Regions from separate parts of the Arthrobacter sp. 10T419 genome, predicted to be linked through region 1. Evidence: predicted binding sites of a transcription regulator. Region 1 holds the regulator's gene; the other holds the start of a gene.

Region 1 (7,686 bases):
AGGACAATCCGATCACCAGGGCGCTGCGGGTGATGATGTCGCAGAAGCCGCTGGACCCTGATTTCTTCACCCCGTGGCAGAACCCCAGGCTCCTCGCCACCTCGATTTCCGGAAAGAACGTGATCACGGTGGACGTGTCCGCCGATGCGTTCAACAGCAACGTCGACGCCGACATGGCCGAACGCGCGATCCAGCAGCTCGTCTACACGGCCACGGCCGCCGGTGCCAGCGCCGGGCTGACCGATACCGGGCAGCAGATCCAGGTCGTCATCCTCGTCGACGGGCACACCGACTACGTCGCCTTCAACCGGGTCCGGCTCGGTTCACCGACCTCGCGCAGCGCCGGAATGGTGGCGCCCGTGTGGATCATCGATCCGCAGGAGGGCACCGAGGTGGCGGACGGCGCGGTCAAGATTTCCGGCCGGAGCACGGTCCCGGGCGGAAAGCTGCGCTGGGAGATCCTGCGGGTCGACGGCGCCAGCAAGACGCCCTATCTGGACGGCAACATCACGGCCTCCGCCGATGCCTCGAAGCCCGGCCTGTTCAACCTCTCGTTGAACCTCGGTCCCGGTGAGTATGAGGTCCGCGTGTCGCAGGTCGATCCCAGCAGCAAGGTCCAGGACCTGAACGTAGATACCCGCGGGTTCACTGTCCGCTAAGGCATTCCGCTAAGGCAGGCACCCGGCGGACCCGCACGGGCGCGGCGCCTGGCCTGTCCTACTACTGCTTGCCCCTACCAACGTCCCAGGACGTCGCTGGCCAGCACCGTGGCGGCGGGGCCGGCGGTGGAAGAACGCAGCACGTGGTGGCCCAGCAGGGCGGTGACGGCTCCCGCATCGCACAGCCGGGTGACCTCGCGGGGGCTGATGCCGCCCTCGGGGCCCACGATCAGGAGCACCTCGCGGGCCACACCGCCGTCGCCGGCCTGCTGGTGCCAGGCCTCCAGCACCTGCCGCAGGGGCCGAACCGCGTCCTCGTGCAGGATCACGGCCAGGTCCGCGGCGGCTACGGCCGCCTGCAGGCCGTTGCCGTCCACCGCGGCGCGGACCTCCGGAATCCAGGCGCGGCGTGCCTGCTTCGCGGCTGCCGTCACCACGGACTGCCATTTGGCGTGCGCCTTCGCCGCGCGTTCGGGTTTCCAGCGGACGATCGAGCGTTCGGCCTGCCAGGGCACGACGGCGTCAATCCCCAATTCGGTCGCGGTCTCAGCCGCCAGCTCGTCGCGGTCGCCCTTGGCCAGGGCCTGCACCAGCACCAGCCGAACGTCAGGCCTTGGCTCGGTCACGACCTCGCCGCACTCCACCGTCAGCTCCTGCGGCGCGGCGGCCGTCACGGTGCCGGTGATCCGCTTGCCGGCGCCGTCGGCGATGTCCACCGGCTCCCCCACGGCCAGGCGCTTGACCGTCACCGCGTGGCGCGCCTCGGCGCCTTCGAGGACGAACGTCGCGCCGGGGACCAGCTGGTCCAGGGTGCCTGCGGGGGTGAAGAAGACCGGGTTGCTCACCGCTACAGGTTACCGAGCCGGTCCCGCAGCTTCGCGAAGACACCGCCGCTGGCGGCAAGCTTCCCTTCGGTGAACTGCTCGCCGCGGAGTTTGGCGAGCTGGCGCAGCAGGTCTTCCTGGGCGGCGTCGAGCTTCGCGGGGGTATCCACCTGCAGGTGGACCTTGAGGTCTCCGCGGCCGTAGCCGCGCAGGTGCGTGACGCCCAGGCCACGCAGCGTGATGACCTCGCCGGACTGGGTGCCGGCCTTGACGTCGATTTCCTGTTGACCGTCAAAGGTCTCAAGGGTCAGCTCTGTGCCGAGCGCGGCCGCCGTCATCGGGATGTTCAGGCTAGCGTGCAGGTCGTCGCCTTCGCGCACGTAGGTGGGGTCGTTGTTGACCCGGATCTCGACGTACAGGTCACCGGACGGGCCGCCGGCAGGACCGGCCTCACCCTGGCCGGAGAGCTGGATGCGGGTGCCGGTAGCGACGCCGGCGGGAACCTTGACGGTAAGCGAGCGGCGGCTGCGGATGCGGCCCTGGCCGGCGCATTCGTTGCAGGGATCCTTGATGACCGTGCCGAAGCCCTCGCAGCTGCCGCAGGGGGCAGTGGTCATGACCTGGCCGAGGATGGAACGCACGGCGCGCTGGACCTGGCCGCTGCCGCCGCAAATGTCGCAGCGCTCGGGGTGGCTGCCTTCGCGGCAGCAGGAACCCTCACAGGTGGGACAGGTGACGGCGGTGTCCACTTCGAGCTTCTTGTTGACCCCGAAGACGGCGTCGCGCAGGTCGATCCGGACGCTGATCAGGGCGTCCTGGCCGCGCCGCACCCGGGATGCGGGGCCACCCTGGCCGCCGGCGCCGCCGAAGAAGGTTTCGAAGATGTCCTGGAAGGCGAAGCCCTGGCCGGCGTAGCCGCCGCCGAAGCCGTTGTCGTTCCCGTTCTCGTTGCCCGTCGTGTCGTAGACCCGGCGCTTTTGCGGGTCGGAAAGCACCTCGTAGGCATGGGTGACCGCCTTGAAGCGCTCGGAAGCGTCATCACCGGGGTTCACATCCGGGTGCAGGGTCCGCGCAAGCTTGCGGTAGGCCTTCTTGATCTCTTCCCCCGTGGCTTCACGGGAGACTCCAAGAACGTCATAGTGGCTGCTCAAAGTCTGTATCTCTTCCTTTTTGTACTGCCAGTGGGGCACTGCCTGTAGTTGGCAAGAAGTCCGGTTCCGGATCCGGCCCGTCAGGGCCCGAGGATCCGCGAAAGGTAGCGGGCCACCGCACGGACGGCGGCCATGGTGGTGGGGTAGTCCATCCGGGTGGGGCCAAGGACTCCGACCTTGGCCGTGGCGTCCGGGCCGTAGCCGGTGGCCACCACGGACGCTTCGGACAGGCCGTCGTAAGGGTTCTCCCGGCCGATGCTTACCGTGACGCCGCGCGGGTCCTCCGCCATGTCGCTGAGCAGGCGCAGCATCACCACCTGCTCTTCAAGCGCTTCGAGCACGGGTCCGATGCTCAGCGGGAAATCCACATTGGACCTGGCCAGGTTGGCGGTCCCGGCCATGACCATCCGTTCCTCGCGGCTGCTCGCGGCAAGCGATTCAAGCCCGCGGGCCAGGGCCTGGGCGGGTCCCCGCCGCACCGGCGGACAGCTGTCCACCACGGCCTGCAGCGACTGGGGCAGCAAGCTCAACGGGGTGCCGGAGAGCCTGGCCAGGAACAGGGTGCGGAGTTCGGCGAGGGCGTCGTCGCCGAAGTCCTGGCCGACGTCGATCACCCGCTGTTCCACCTTGCCCGTATCCGCGATCAGGACCGTGAGTACCTTGCGCGGCGCCAGGAGCACGAATTCGATGTGCCGGACGCGGGCCCGGCTCAACAGCGGGTACTGCACGACGGCGACCTGGTTCGTCAGCTGCGATAGCAGCCGCACCGTCCGGTCCAGCACGTCGTCGAGGTCATCGGACCCCTCGAGCAGCGCCTGGATGGCGCGGCGCTCCGCCGGAGAGAGGGGTTTGACGGCCGAAATCTGGTCCACGAACAGGCGGTAGCCCTTGTCCGTGGGAATCCGGCCGGCGCTGGTATGCGGCGCCGTGATCAGGCCCTCGTCTTCCAGGGCGGCCATGTCATTGCGGATCGTGGCGCTGGACACGCCCAGATGGTGCCGTTCCACCAGGGCCTTGGATCCAACCGGCTCGCGGGAATGGACGTAGTCCTCCACGATGGCGCGCAGCACTTCGAGTTTGCGTGGCTCGCTCACTCTCCACCTCCAATCGACCCGTATCGGTTCGCCGGTGCCGCCGCGCGTGCAGGAACACCCGGCGTTAGCACTCGACATGCCTAAGTGCTAACCAGTCTAATATGAGTCGCGCCGTTGTTAGCATTGGATTCGCTGCGGGCGTGAGCCCCGGGACTGGTGTTTCCGGGCACACCACAGGCCGCGCCGCCGTTCTGTCCCCCGTAATTCCCGAGTGCAAAGCAGTGTGTAGCAGATGTCGTACCAGAATTGGGGCCCGCAGGATCTCTCCGCGCCCGCCAAGGCCCAGCTGCCCGAGATCCCGGTGGAGCGCGGCATGGTGCTGGAGGACGTGCAGTCCGGCTGGGTGGGCGCCGTCACCCGGGTGGAGAAGTCCGGCGGCATGCACGTCGTGGCCCTCGAGGACCGGCGCGGCAAGTCCCGATCCTTCCGCCTCGGCTTCGGCTTCCTGCTCGAGGGCCAGCCCATCCGGCTGATGCCGCCCGCCCCGCGGGTTCCCGCGGCGGGTGCCGGAGTCGGCGCGCGCACCGCCTCCGGTTCGGTCCGGGTGGAGGGACAGCGTGCCCAGGTCGCGAAGGCCAGCCGGATCTGGGTGGAAGGCAAGCACGACGCCGAACTCGTCGAGAAAGTCTGGGGTGACGACCTCCGCGTCGAGGGCATCGTGGTCGAGCCGCTGCACGGCATCGACGACCTCGCTGCCGCCGTGAAGGAGTTCCGGCCCGGCCCCGGCCGTCGCCTCGGCGTCCTGGTGGACCACCTTGTTCCAGACTCAAAGGAGTCGCGAATCGCCGACGCGGTGATGGCCTCCCCGGGCGCGGCCGGCAACGTGCTGATCGTCGGGCACCCGTACGTCGACGTCTGGCAGGCCATCCGCCCTGCCGTCCTGGGCATTGAGCGGTGGCCGGTGATTCCGCGCGGGGTGGACTGGAAGACCGGCATCCTGACGGCCTTCGGCTGGCCGCACAGCACCAAGGAGGACATCGGCCTGGGCTGGCAGAAACTCCTCGGCGCTGTCCGCAGCTACGCGGACCTGGAGCCCTCCCTGCTGGGCCGGGTCGAAGAGGTCATCGACTTCCTCACGGTGCCGTAGCCGCCTCCCCATGCTTTGGTTCGCGGTCCGAGCAAGTATTCTTGGTAGGGCGGCCGCTGCATTTTGTTGCGGCCGCGGCTCGTACAGGTACCTACGCTCCACCGCAATCCAAAGGACGAAACGTGGCAGAAGACGCACGCGAACACACGGATCACCAGGCCGGCCATGGCCAGTCGCAGTACCATGGCGTTCCCGCAAATGCTCTGCCGTTGACGGCAAGCGAGGACCGGCAATGGGCCACCCTGGCGCACTTTGGCGGCATCCTGGGTTGCATTCCCGCGCTGCTGATCTACCTGATCTTCAAGGACCGCGGCCCGTTCACGGCGCAGGAGTCGAAGGAGGCGCTGAACTTTACGCTTCCGCCTACCATCGCTGCGGTGGTAGCCAATCTGCTGGTCTTCGTCCCGGTGGTGGGCAACCTGTTCGCAGTCCTGGCGACCGCCATCTGGATTGCCCTCGCCTGCTTCTCGGTGGCCGCCGGCATCCACGTCAACCGCGGCCAGCCGCACCGCTACGAATACAACCTCCGCTGGATCAAGTAGCGCGAACGGACATTTCCGTCCCGCGCCCAACGCGATCGGACACTTCCGGCCCGCATGGGCTGACTACCTAGTCCGGCAGGATCCGGCGGACCACGGCGTCGGCTAGGAGCCGGCCCTTGAGCGTGAGCACCAGCCGGCCCTTGAACGCTTCCGCAGGCTCAACGAGCCCGTCGGCGATCAGTCCGGCGACCGCGTGCCGTCCGGTATCCCCCAGCCCGCCAAGACTCGGGATTTCCAGGCCGGTGACCAGCCTGGCTTCGAGCATGACGCGCTCCACGTTGCGGGTCTCGGCGTCGAGGGTCTCCCGCCCGGCCGCGGGCGAGACGCCTGCCGCCAGCCGACCGGCGTAGGCCGTGGGGTGCTTGACGTTCCACCAGCGGACCCCGCCGACGTGCGAATGCGCTCCGGGGCCGATGCCCCACCAGTCATCCCCGCGCCAGTAGGCCAGGTTATGGCGACAGGCCTGGTCCGGCGTGCGCGCCCAGTTGCTTACTTCATACCAGCCCAGCCCGGCCGCGGAGATCAGTTCATCGGCCAGTTCGTATTTGGCGGCATGGTCGTCGTCGTCGATCCCCGGAACCTCGCCGCGCCGGATCTGGGCGGCGAGCTTCGTGCCCTCCTCGACGATCAGCGCGTAGGCGCTGATGTGGTCCGGGCCGTAGGACAGTGCGGTCTCCAGCGAGTAGCGCCAGTCCTCCAGCGACTCCCCCGGGGTGCCGTAGATCAGGTCCAGGCTGACCGCGAGGCCCGCCTCACGCGCCCACTGGACCACCTGCGGCACACGGCTGGGCGTGTGGGTGCGGTCGAGGACCTTGAGCACGTGGGGCACCGCGGACTGCATGCCGAAGGAGACCCGGGTGAAGCCGGCGTCGGCGAGCAATTGCAGGGATTCGGGCGTGACCGAATCCGGGTTGGCTTCCGTGGTGACCTCGGCGCCGGGCTCGAGGCCCCAGGTGTCGATCGCGGCGGCCAGGATGCGGGCCAGGTCCCCGGCCGGGAGCAGCGTGGGGGTGCCGCCGCCGAAGAACACCGTGCTGAGCCGGCGCTCCGGGAGGCCGGAGGCTTTCAATGCCCGCCCGGCGAAGTCCACTTCCGCGACGGCGGTGTCCGCGTAGGCGTCCTGCGAGGCGCCGCCGCCGAGTTCCGTGGCGGTGTACGTGTTGAAGTCGCAGTAGCCGCAGCGCACGGCGCAGAACGGAATGTGGACGTAGAGCCCGAAGGCCCGGTCCGCGGCGCCCTCCAGCGCCTGGCCGGGCAGCAGCCCGTCCGACGGCGCGGGGTCACCGAGGGGAAGCGCACTTGGCATGGCTACTTCTTGGCCTTGTCCTTGGACTCGTCCGTGGTGAGTGCGGCGATGAAGGCCTCCTGCGGGACCTCGACGCGGCCCACCATCTTCATGCGCTTCTTGCCTTCCTTCTGCTTCTCCAGCAGCTTGCGCTTTCGGGTGATGTCGCCGCCGTAGCACTTGGCCAGGACGTCCTTGCGGATGGCCCGGATGCTTTCGCGGGCGATGATCCGGGAGCCGATGGCAGCCTGGATCGGCACCTCGAACTGCTGCCGCGGGATGAGTTCGCGCAGCTTGCCGGTCATCATTACACCGTAGGCATAGGCCTTGTCGCGGTGGGTGATGGCGCTGAAGGCGTCGACCTGTTCGCCCTGGAGCATGATGTCCACCTTGACCAGATCGGCGACCTGGTCGCCGTCGGCCTTCCAGTCCAGCGAGCCGTAGCCGCGGGTCTTGGACTTCAGGATGTCGAAGAAGTCGAAGACGATTTCGGCCAGCGGCAGGCGGTAGCGGATCTCCACCCGGTCCTCGGAGAGGTAGTCCATGCCGCCCATGACGCCGCGGCGGCTCTGGCACAGCTCCATAATGGCGCCGACGAACTCGTTGGGCGCCAGAATCGTGGCGGAGACCATCGGCTCGCGGACCTCGGAGACCTTACCGGTGGGGTATTCGCTGGGGTTGGTCACGTGGACGACCTTCTTGTCCTCCAGCGTCACCTCGTACTCCACGTTCGGGGCGGTGGAGATCAGGTCCAGCTTGTACTCCCGTTCGAGCCGCTCGCGGGTGATTTCCAGGTGCAGCAGGCCCAGGAAGCCGACGCGGAAGCCGAAGCCCAGCGCGGCGGACGTCTCCGGCTCGTAGACCAGGGCGGCGTCGTTGAGCATCAGCTTCTCCAGCGCGTCACGGAGCACCGGGTAGTCGGTGCCGTCCAGCGGATAGAGGCCGGAGAACACCATCGGCTTGGCGTCGGCGTAGCCGGGCAGGGAGTCGGTGGCGGGCTTAGCCAGGTTGGTCACGGTGTCGCCGACCTTGGACTGGCGGACG
Region 2 (7,686 bases), on a different contig from region 1:
AAACGGGCGGCCGAGCTGGGCAGCTTCAGCCGCGCCTCGACCATGAGCCCCTGGCATGGCGCCCGGCTGCTGACGCGCAAGGAGACCCAGGAGGCGCAGCAAGTGGCCCGCTCTGTCGCGGAGAAGCTCCCGCAGCTGCGCGAACGAATGAACGGCGTCGCCGAACACGCAGAGATCCGCCTCGGCGAGACATTCGCCGAATGGGGGGACCAGATCGACCTGCTGGTCGCGGTCCGGGAAAGCCTGGACAAGTTCACCCCCGACATCTTCGACCGGCCCGTCCATGATTTGATTTCGGCCACCGCCCCGTCCTCGTGGCGCCGCGAGCGGAACATCGAAATGGCGTCGATGCAACGCTCACGCCTGCGCCGCGTTGCCAAGGAGTACGTCCGTCCGGGCGTGCACATCGCGGACCTTCACAGTTCGCTGGTGCTGGTCCAGGAGCAGCGGGCCACCTGGTCGGGGTACGCCACCACTCAGCGCCACCCTGCCGTTCCCTCCGGGCTGGCCGAGATCACCGCCCTGTACCGGGAGCTGGATTCCGAGCTGGCCGAGCTGAGTGAGGCCGTGCGGCATACGGCTGCCGGCGGAGCGGTCCGGGACACCCCGTACGAGGAACTGGTGGAGCGCCTGGAACGCCTCGTCGCGGACACCGGCACGCTGGAGACCCTGCCCGAGCGCACCTTGCTGGTGGAGAACATGCGCGAGCACGGCCTGGGCGAGCTGCTCGCGGACCTCGCCGAGCGCGAGGTGCCGGCCGAGTCGGTGGCCGCGGAGCTTGAGCTGGCCTGGTGGCAGTCGGCCCTCGAAGCCATGATCAGCGGTGACGACTATCTCGCCATGTCCGACGGCGACGCACTCCGCCAGCTCGAGGCGGAGTACCGCCTCGCGGACAACGCGCACATCGCCAGCGGCGCCGCCCGGTTGCGCTGGAAACTGGCCGAGCGGTGGCGCGCCGCCCTCAGCGAGCACCCCCGCCAGGCCGACCTGCTGCGCAGCCTGCTCAAGGACGGGCGGGTCACTCCGGCGGCACTGACCGCGCAGTCACCGGAGCTCGTGCCCATGCTCGTGCCGGTCTGGTCCGTCAGCCCCTACCTTATGACCAGCCTGCTGCCGGCCGAACAGCGCTTCGACGCGGTCGTGATCCTCGACGCCGAGGCGACGTCCCTGCAGGCCGTGCTGCCCGCCGTGGCGCGCTCCCGGCAGGTCATTGCTTTTGGCGACGACAAAATCGCCAGCCCGCGCGGCTTCACCGTGGGGGTCGAGCGGCTCGCCGCGGGTGAGAACTCGCACCAGCCGGTGGACAGCGCTTACCAGGCCCTGGCCGCCGTGCTGCCGGTCTGGAAACTGCGGACCGTCTACCGCGCCGTCGACGAGGACCTGGTCCGGCAGTTGAGCAAGGGATTCTACGAGGGCGGACTCCGCCGGCTCCCGGAGGGGCAGTCGGCCACGGGCCTGGACCGGGCCCTGACAGTGGAATACCTGCCGGACGGGACCGGCCTGCCGAGCGCCGACCACGACGGCGTCGAATCCGTCGTGGCCGAAGTGAACCGTGTGGTGGAGCTGGTCTTCGAACACGCACGGCTGCGCCCCCGCACCTCCCTGGCGGTTGTCACGGGCAGCCTGCGTCACGCCGCCCGGATCGGCGAGGCCATCCGGCGGCAGCTGCCCAACTACCCGGTGCTGGGCAGTTTCTTCACCGCCGGCGACGAATCTTTCCGGGTCGTGGACCTCGAACGGGCCCAGGGGCTGGTCCGCGACCATGTGATCTTCTCGCCCGGTTACGGCCGCACCCCGCACGGGCGTGCGCTGCATAGCCTCGGGCCGCTTTCAGCCGAGGGCGGCCGTGCTAAATTCGCCCTGGCGATGACCCGGGCGCGGCGTTCACTGCACGTGCTGAGCTGCTTCCGGCCCGAGGACCTGGACGTCACCCGCCTGAGCCACGGCGCGGTGGACTTCTACGAGCTCCTGGACCGCGAGATCGCCGGCAACTCCGACCTGGGGAGCCCGGCATCCCGTGCCGCGGCCAGCGAGCAGGCCCTTGGCGCCGACCCGCTGGTGGCCGATCTCGGGGACCGGCTCCGTGCCCGCGGCGCTCGCGTCTGGCACCAGTACGACGGCGTCCTGGACATGGTTGCCGCGGCCGACCCGATGCACACTATCGGCCAGGACGACGCCGAGATTCCCCGCCCGGTTGCCATCGAGTCTGACGGCACCGAACGGTACCGGCGGATGACAGTGCGTGAGCGCAGCCGGCTCCGCCCGCAGTTGCTGGAGCGCATGGGCTGGCGGTACATGCCACTATGGACAATAGAGGTCTTCACCGATCCGTCCGCCTGTGCGGACCGGATCGGCGGCTACCTCGGACTGGAGAAGCCTGCGGCGCCGAGCCGGGTGCGCCCCTCGCCCGGTTTCTCCGACGACATCGAAAACCTGAGCGTCGAAGACGGGCAAGATGCCTACGCTCCGGCCGCAGCTGACCGCAGCTGACCGGCAGGCCCGGAGGCACTGAACAGTTATTTGCAGCAAGGAGGCCGGCGGCATGAGCGCAGACGGCGAGAACGAAAACAACAACCACGGTGACGGCAGTGACAGCGGTGACGCAAAGCAGGCAGGCGACCCGAACGTGACTGCCCCGGACACCGCTGAACGGAATCAGGAAGCGCCCGCCCAGAAACCACAGGGGCAGCCGGGGGCCGGCGCCGCGGCTTCCGGCGGACTGCTGCCGAACAAGGCGGCCGAAGACGATCCGCGCCGCTGGGGCGACCAGCCCGGGAGCTACGACCACGATGCCTGGCTCAAGGAGCAGCGGCCGCCGCACTGGGGCTGACCCGCACGCCGGCGAAGCAGCCGGCGGCCTTCGCTATCCGCGCGTGGCCCTGACCAGGACGAAGAACAGCTTGCCCTGCGTGGACGCTCCGGCGAGTTGGCGGGCCTGGTCAGGGTCCGCGGCCACCACGATCAGGCCGTCCGGCGCCCCGGCGTCGAGCCATGGGCCGGCCCGGCCGCCCTGCGCTGAGGTCCACAGGACCGGAACAGCCGAAGCGAGGAGCCGGGAAGCGGCTGCCTTTTCATAACCGTCGCCGCTCGTCATCACGACATTGACCAGCTGGCCTGGGGAGACCAGCTGGATCGAGGCAGGGTCTGCCATGCGAAGTGGCACGGCCACCGAACCCGGCGGACTGCCGGCAAGCAGCCCGGGGCCGACGAACTGTGAGTCGGAGAGTAGCTGGCCCTTGCGCAGGGCCACGGCGAGCTGTTTCCCGTCCAGTCCGGCAGGGTCAAGCGGGCCGGCGGGCAGAACGCCGGGCGGGATCTGGATGGCGACGACGTCGGCCGCGTCCAGCACCCGGCCGGCCGGGAGATCCTTGGCCGCGGCCCACGCGGTGACGGTGGCTTCGGGCGCAGGCGTCAGCTGCTGCACGGCCATGCCGGCGGCGAGGCACAGCAGCAGGGCTATGACCAGCCGGCGGTGTCTGCCCAGCCAGCCGCGGAAGCGCCGCCTCGGCGGAAATTTGCGGCGGGCGCCAGGGCGGATGGCAGCGCGCGGAAGCGGTGACGGAGCCGATCTGAAACGCGGCGTCGACCCGTAAGACGGTGCTGATCGGGAAAAGAGTGTGCGGCGGCTGCGGTGGGCCATGTCGCCACGTTATGGTGGGGAAGCCAGCGGGCGTCAGGCCCGGGCGGCGCTATGTGGACAACCGCGAGGGTGCCGGCCTGCCGGGTACTAGTTGGCGGCGGCGGAAGCCGGTGCGGAGCTCGCAGCCGGGCTGGCAGCGGGGGCGACGGCGCTGCCCTTGCTGTCGCGTGAGTCGGTCCGGTAGAAGCCGGAGCCCTTGAACACGACGCCGACGCTGTTGAACTTCTTGCGCAACGTCCCGTGGCACTCCGGGCAGGTCGTCAGGGAGCTGTCCGTAAACGACTGCACGGTCTCGAAGGCGTGGCTGCAGTCCTTGCAGGCATATGCATACGTGGGCACTGGGGTTCCTCCTCTTGGACAAACGAGCAGGTCCCGTGCTGCCGGAGCGGCATTTCCGCCACCGGAATCGGTGGACGAGGAAACCGCGTTAGCAGTCGCAGGGCCTGAGTGCCAATTCTATCACCCGCCGACTGCGGCTAGGAAAGCCCGGCAAGCCGGACCAAGCCGCCAGGAGTCAGGGCGGCGGCGACCTTCTGATCGAAGGACTCCGCCGGGATGCTGCCAGCGGGGAGTACCTCGGCGTCGTAGACGACGGCCGCCGTCGGCAGCGGGCCATCGCCAGCCCGGGAAGGGCCCGCCGGCAGGGCGGCGAGGGCCGCAAGGAACTTGTCGTAATAGCCGCCGCCCTGCCCGATCCTGTTGCCCGAACGGTCCAGGGCCGTGGCCGGGAGGAAGATTCCGGCCACGTCCCGCATCACGGACGTGCCGAGCCGTTCACCGGTCGGCTCCTGGATGGGTGCATAGCGGCTGCGGACAAACTCCGAGGCCGGAGTCCAGTACACCCAGCTCAGCGCCAGTCCAGGTTCGCAAACCGGGAGCAGCACCCGGTGGCCGGCATCATGCAGGGCGGCCAAGAGGGGCAGGGTGGGCGGCTCGGAACCGACGCCGAGGTAGGCAGCGAAGGTGCGTGGTCCGCCGTCGGCCAGCCCGGAGGCCCACGCCAGCCCGTGCCGGGCGATTGCCGAACCGGCGGCATCCAGCTCCGCCGGCGACATCGCTGTCCGGCGCAGCCGGTGCCGCGAACGGATCTCTTCCTTGGTGCTCATGCGGTGGCGTCCTCTCGCCCGGGCGGCGCCTGATGATGTCGGCTGCCGCGGCTGCCGTGCCGGTGGGGACAATTACCTGATGTTTTGCCCCCTCAGTTAGATTAGTCGAGTGATTACACCCAACGCCTCCGTCCGTAAGGCCGTCATCCCTGCTGCGGGCCTCGGCACCCGTTTCCTTCCGGCCACCAAAGCGATGCCGAAGGAAATGCTGCCGGTCGTCGACAAGCCGGCCATCCAGTACGTGGTCGAGGAAGCCGTGAACGTGGGCCTCAACGACGTCCTGATGATCACCGGACGCAACAAGCGCGCCCTCGAGGACCACTTCGACCGCGTGCCCACCTTGGAAGCGACGCTGGAGGCCAAGGGCGACACCGCCAAGCTGGAGTCCATCCAGGCCGCGAGCAACCTGGGCGATATCCACTACGTCCGCCAGGGCGACCCCATGGGCCTCGGGCACGCCGTGTTGCGCGCCAAGCAGCACGTCGGTTACGAACCTTTTGCCGTGCTGCTGGGCGACGACCTCATCGATGCCCGCGACGAGCTGCTCAGCACCATGATCGAGGTCCAGGCAAAGACCGGCGGCTCGGTCGTGGCTTTGATCGAGGTCGACCCCTCGCAGATCAGCGCCTATGGCTGCGCCGACGTCGAGCCGGTTGAGGGCGAGGAGTACGTCCGGATCAAGCAGCTGGTGGAGAAGCCCGACGTCGACGAGGCCCCTTCGAACCTGGCCATCATCGGCCGCTATGTGCTGCACCCCGCGGTCTTCGAGGTCCTCGAGCGGACCGAGCCCGGCCGCGGCGGGGAAATCCAGCTCACCGACGCCCTGCAGGAACTTTCCGCCGGCGAAGGTGAAGGCTACGGCGTGTACGGCGTCATTTTCCGCGGCCGCCGCTATGACACGGGCGACAAGCTGAGCTACCTCAAGGCCTGCGTCCAGCTCGCCTGCGACAGCGATGACCTCGGCCCCGGTCTGCGCGAATGGCTGCCCGGCTTCGCCTCCAGCCTGACGAAATAGTCCCATGGGGGGCAGCTTCACCTGGCCGGTGACCCTGGAGTGCGGCGATCTTGTGCTGCGTCCGATCCGGTACCGGGACCGCAAAGAGTGGAGCGAGCTTAGGGCCCGCAACGACGCGTGGCTGGCCCCCTGGGAAGCGTCCAACCCGGTACCCGGCGGCGGCTTGCCTGACTACCGGCAGATGGTGCGGTCGCTCAAGGCCCAGGCGGCGCAGGCCACCGCGCTTCCCTTTGTCATTGCTGCCTGGACTCCCGGGTTCAAGGAACCGGTGATCGTGGGGCAGCTGACGGTCTCCTCGATTGTCTGGGGCTCGGCCATGATGGCCACCCTCGGCTACTGGGTCGACCAGGACCGCGCCGGCCAGGGCATAGCCCCCACCGCCGTCGCGATGGCGACTGACTACTGCTTCCGGACCCTGGGGCTGCACCGGATGGAAATCAACATCCGGCCGGAGAACCGTCCGAGCCTGCGGGTGGTGGAAAAACTCGGATTCCGCGACGAGGGCTACCGGCCGCGTTTCCTGCACATAAACGGCGCATGGGCGGACCACCGCACCTTCGCCCTGACCTCCGAGGAAGTCCCCGGGGGCCTGCTGGCCCGGTGGCTGGAAACACGCCCCGCACAGGCACCGGAAACCCCCGCCTGACCAGCAGTTTCGTCATATATCCAGTGATTTGGCAGTTGCCTCGCGACACACCGCTGCCAATGCCGCCCGCTCCGCCGTCTTGCTCATACGGTTTTGATTGTGGACTTCCCTCTTAGCAGCTCAGTGATCCTTGTCATTGCTGTTGCGCTCTGGATCGTATGGGTGGCTCCTTACATGCTCCGGAACGGCCGCCCCCAGCTGCAGCCGGCGGGGGAGCTCCTGATGAATGCCGTGGATGTAGAAAAAGCAGACCCCCAAGCCGGAAACCTCATGAAGATGGCTGCCCCGCAGGAGACACCGATGACGAGTACGCAGCGCCCCGAGTCAGCCCCGGGTTCCACTAACCCCGGCGATCGGAAACCGGCGGCTCCGGCGTTCCGGATCCGCTACGGCCGGCTGGCACTTGCCGTGCTGGGGCTGCTCTCGCTGCTCACCGGCGTCGTGTCCGCCGCCCTTCGGCTCTTCGGCGTCGGCTCGGGCTGGCTGCCCGCCGCCACCCTGCTCGGGGCCGTTGCCGCCGTCGTGTTGCTCCGCAGGCTTGCGGTGCGGGACCGCCGGCGCAAGGTGAACGCCGCGTTCCGCTCGGCCATGGGCGCCCCGGCGCGGAGAGCTTCCGAGGAGACCCCGGCGCAGTCCGACGTCGTCCGGGAAGCTGCGGTGCCCGCCAAGGAGAGTCCGCTCTTCGATGCAGAAGCAGGCGCCGCGCAGCCCCAGGCCGCCCCCGCACCCCTGACAGCCGACGAACTGCGGCAGGCGGCACTGGCCGAGGCCGCCGCCTCGGGCGATACGTCCGTGCGCCGCGTCGGCGACCCGTCCTCTGCAGAAGGCTCCAGCTGGGAACCCGTGGAGGTCCCCAAGCCGACGTATGTGGAGGCGCCCAAGGCGGAACGCCCCGCCCCGGAGCCTCTGGACCTGCCGGAAGCCCCGAAAGCCGTCGGCAAGCCCTCGCTCAAGCAGGCCACCGTCCGGCAGCCGGAGGCGGCTGCTGCCGAGTCGAAGGTGATGGGCAAGGGGCAGAGCGCCCTGAGCAACCTCGACGACGTCCTGCAGCGCCGACGCGCCTGACTCAAACTTCCCGCCCCGGGCAGCCGACGCATCGGCCGCCCGGGGCTTTTTGTTGCCCGCGGGAGTTATCCTGACGAGCATGACGAGAATCTGCGTTGCGGGGGGAACCGGCCAGGTGGGCCGTGAAGTGGTGCGGCAGGCCGTCGAGGGCGGACACCGCGTCGCCGTGCTTAGCCGTCGTCCGCCCGCGCCGGGGGAGGCCGGCCGGGACGAC

Evidence for each region. Region 1 encodes HrcA, which represses chaperone genes, less so after heat shock. Its sites were predicted from a motif close to TTNGCACTCGNNNNNNNCGAGTGCNAA; they were not measured.
Region 2: the regulator HrcA is predicted to act here: its motif matches at 4,068-4,094, upstream of AC1DBD_RS03270 (FmdB family zinc ribbon protein).

The regions. Positions count from the first base shown of each region.
Region 1 covers NZ_JBFTHF010000002.1:480,792-488,477, reverse strand. Annotated here, with positions in the region: gene AC1DBD_RS05840 (GerMN domain-containing protein) at 1-659, shown strand, start outside; gene AC1DBD_RS05835 (16S rRNA (uracil(1498)-N(3))-methyltransferase) at 734-1,504, opposite strand; gene dnaJ (molecular chaperone DnaJ) at 1,507-2,634, opposite strand; gene hrcA (heat-inducible transcriptional repressor HrcA) at 2,715-3,728, opposite strand; gene AC1DBD_RS05820 (DUF3097 domain-containing protein) at 3,961-4,815, shown strand; gene AC1DBD_RS05815 (DUF4870 domain-containing protein) at 4,938-5,357, shown strand; gene hemW (radical SAM family heme chaperone HemW) at 5,425-6,663, opposite strand; gene lepA (translation elongation factor 4) at 6,666-7,686, opposite strand, start outside.
Region 2 covers NZ_JBFTHF010000001.1:683,607-691,292, forward strand. Annotated here, with positions in the region: gene AC1DBD_RS03255 (AAA family ATPase) at 1-2,490, shown strand, start outside; gene AC1DBD_RS03260 (hypothetical protein) at 2,543-2,830, shown strand; gene AC1DBD_RS03265 (RcpC/CpaB family pilus assembly protein) at 2,864-3,430, opposite strand; gene AC1DBD_RS03270 (FmdB family zinc ribbon protein) at 3,728-3,979, opposite strand; gene AC1DBD_RS03275 (5-formyltetrahydrofolate cyclo-ligase) at 4,117-4,746, opposite strand; gene galU (UTP--glucose-1-phosphate uridylyltransferase GalU) at 4,856-5,761, shown strand; gene AC1DBD_RS03285 (GNAT family N-acetyltransferase) at 5,766-6,407, shown strand; gene AC1DBD_RS03290 (hypothetical protein) at 6,531-7,472, shown strand; gene AC1DBD_RS03295 (SDR family oxidoreductase) at 7,552-7,686, shown strand, end outside.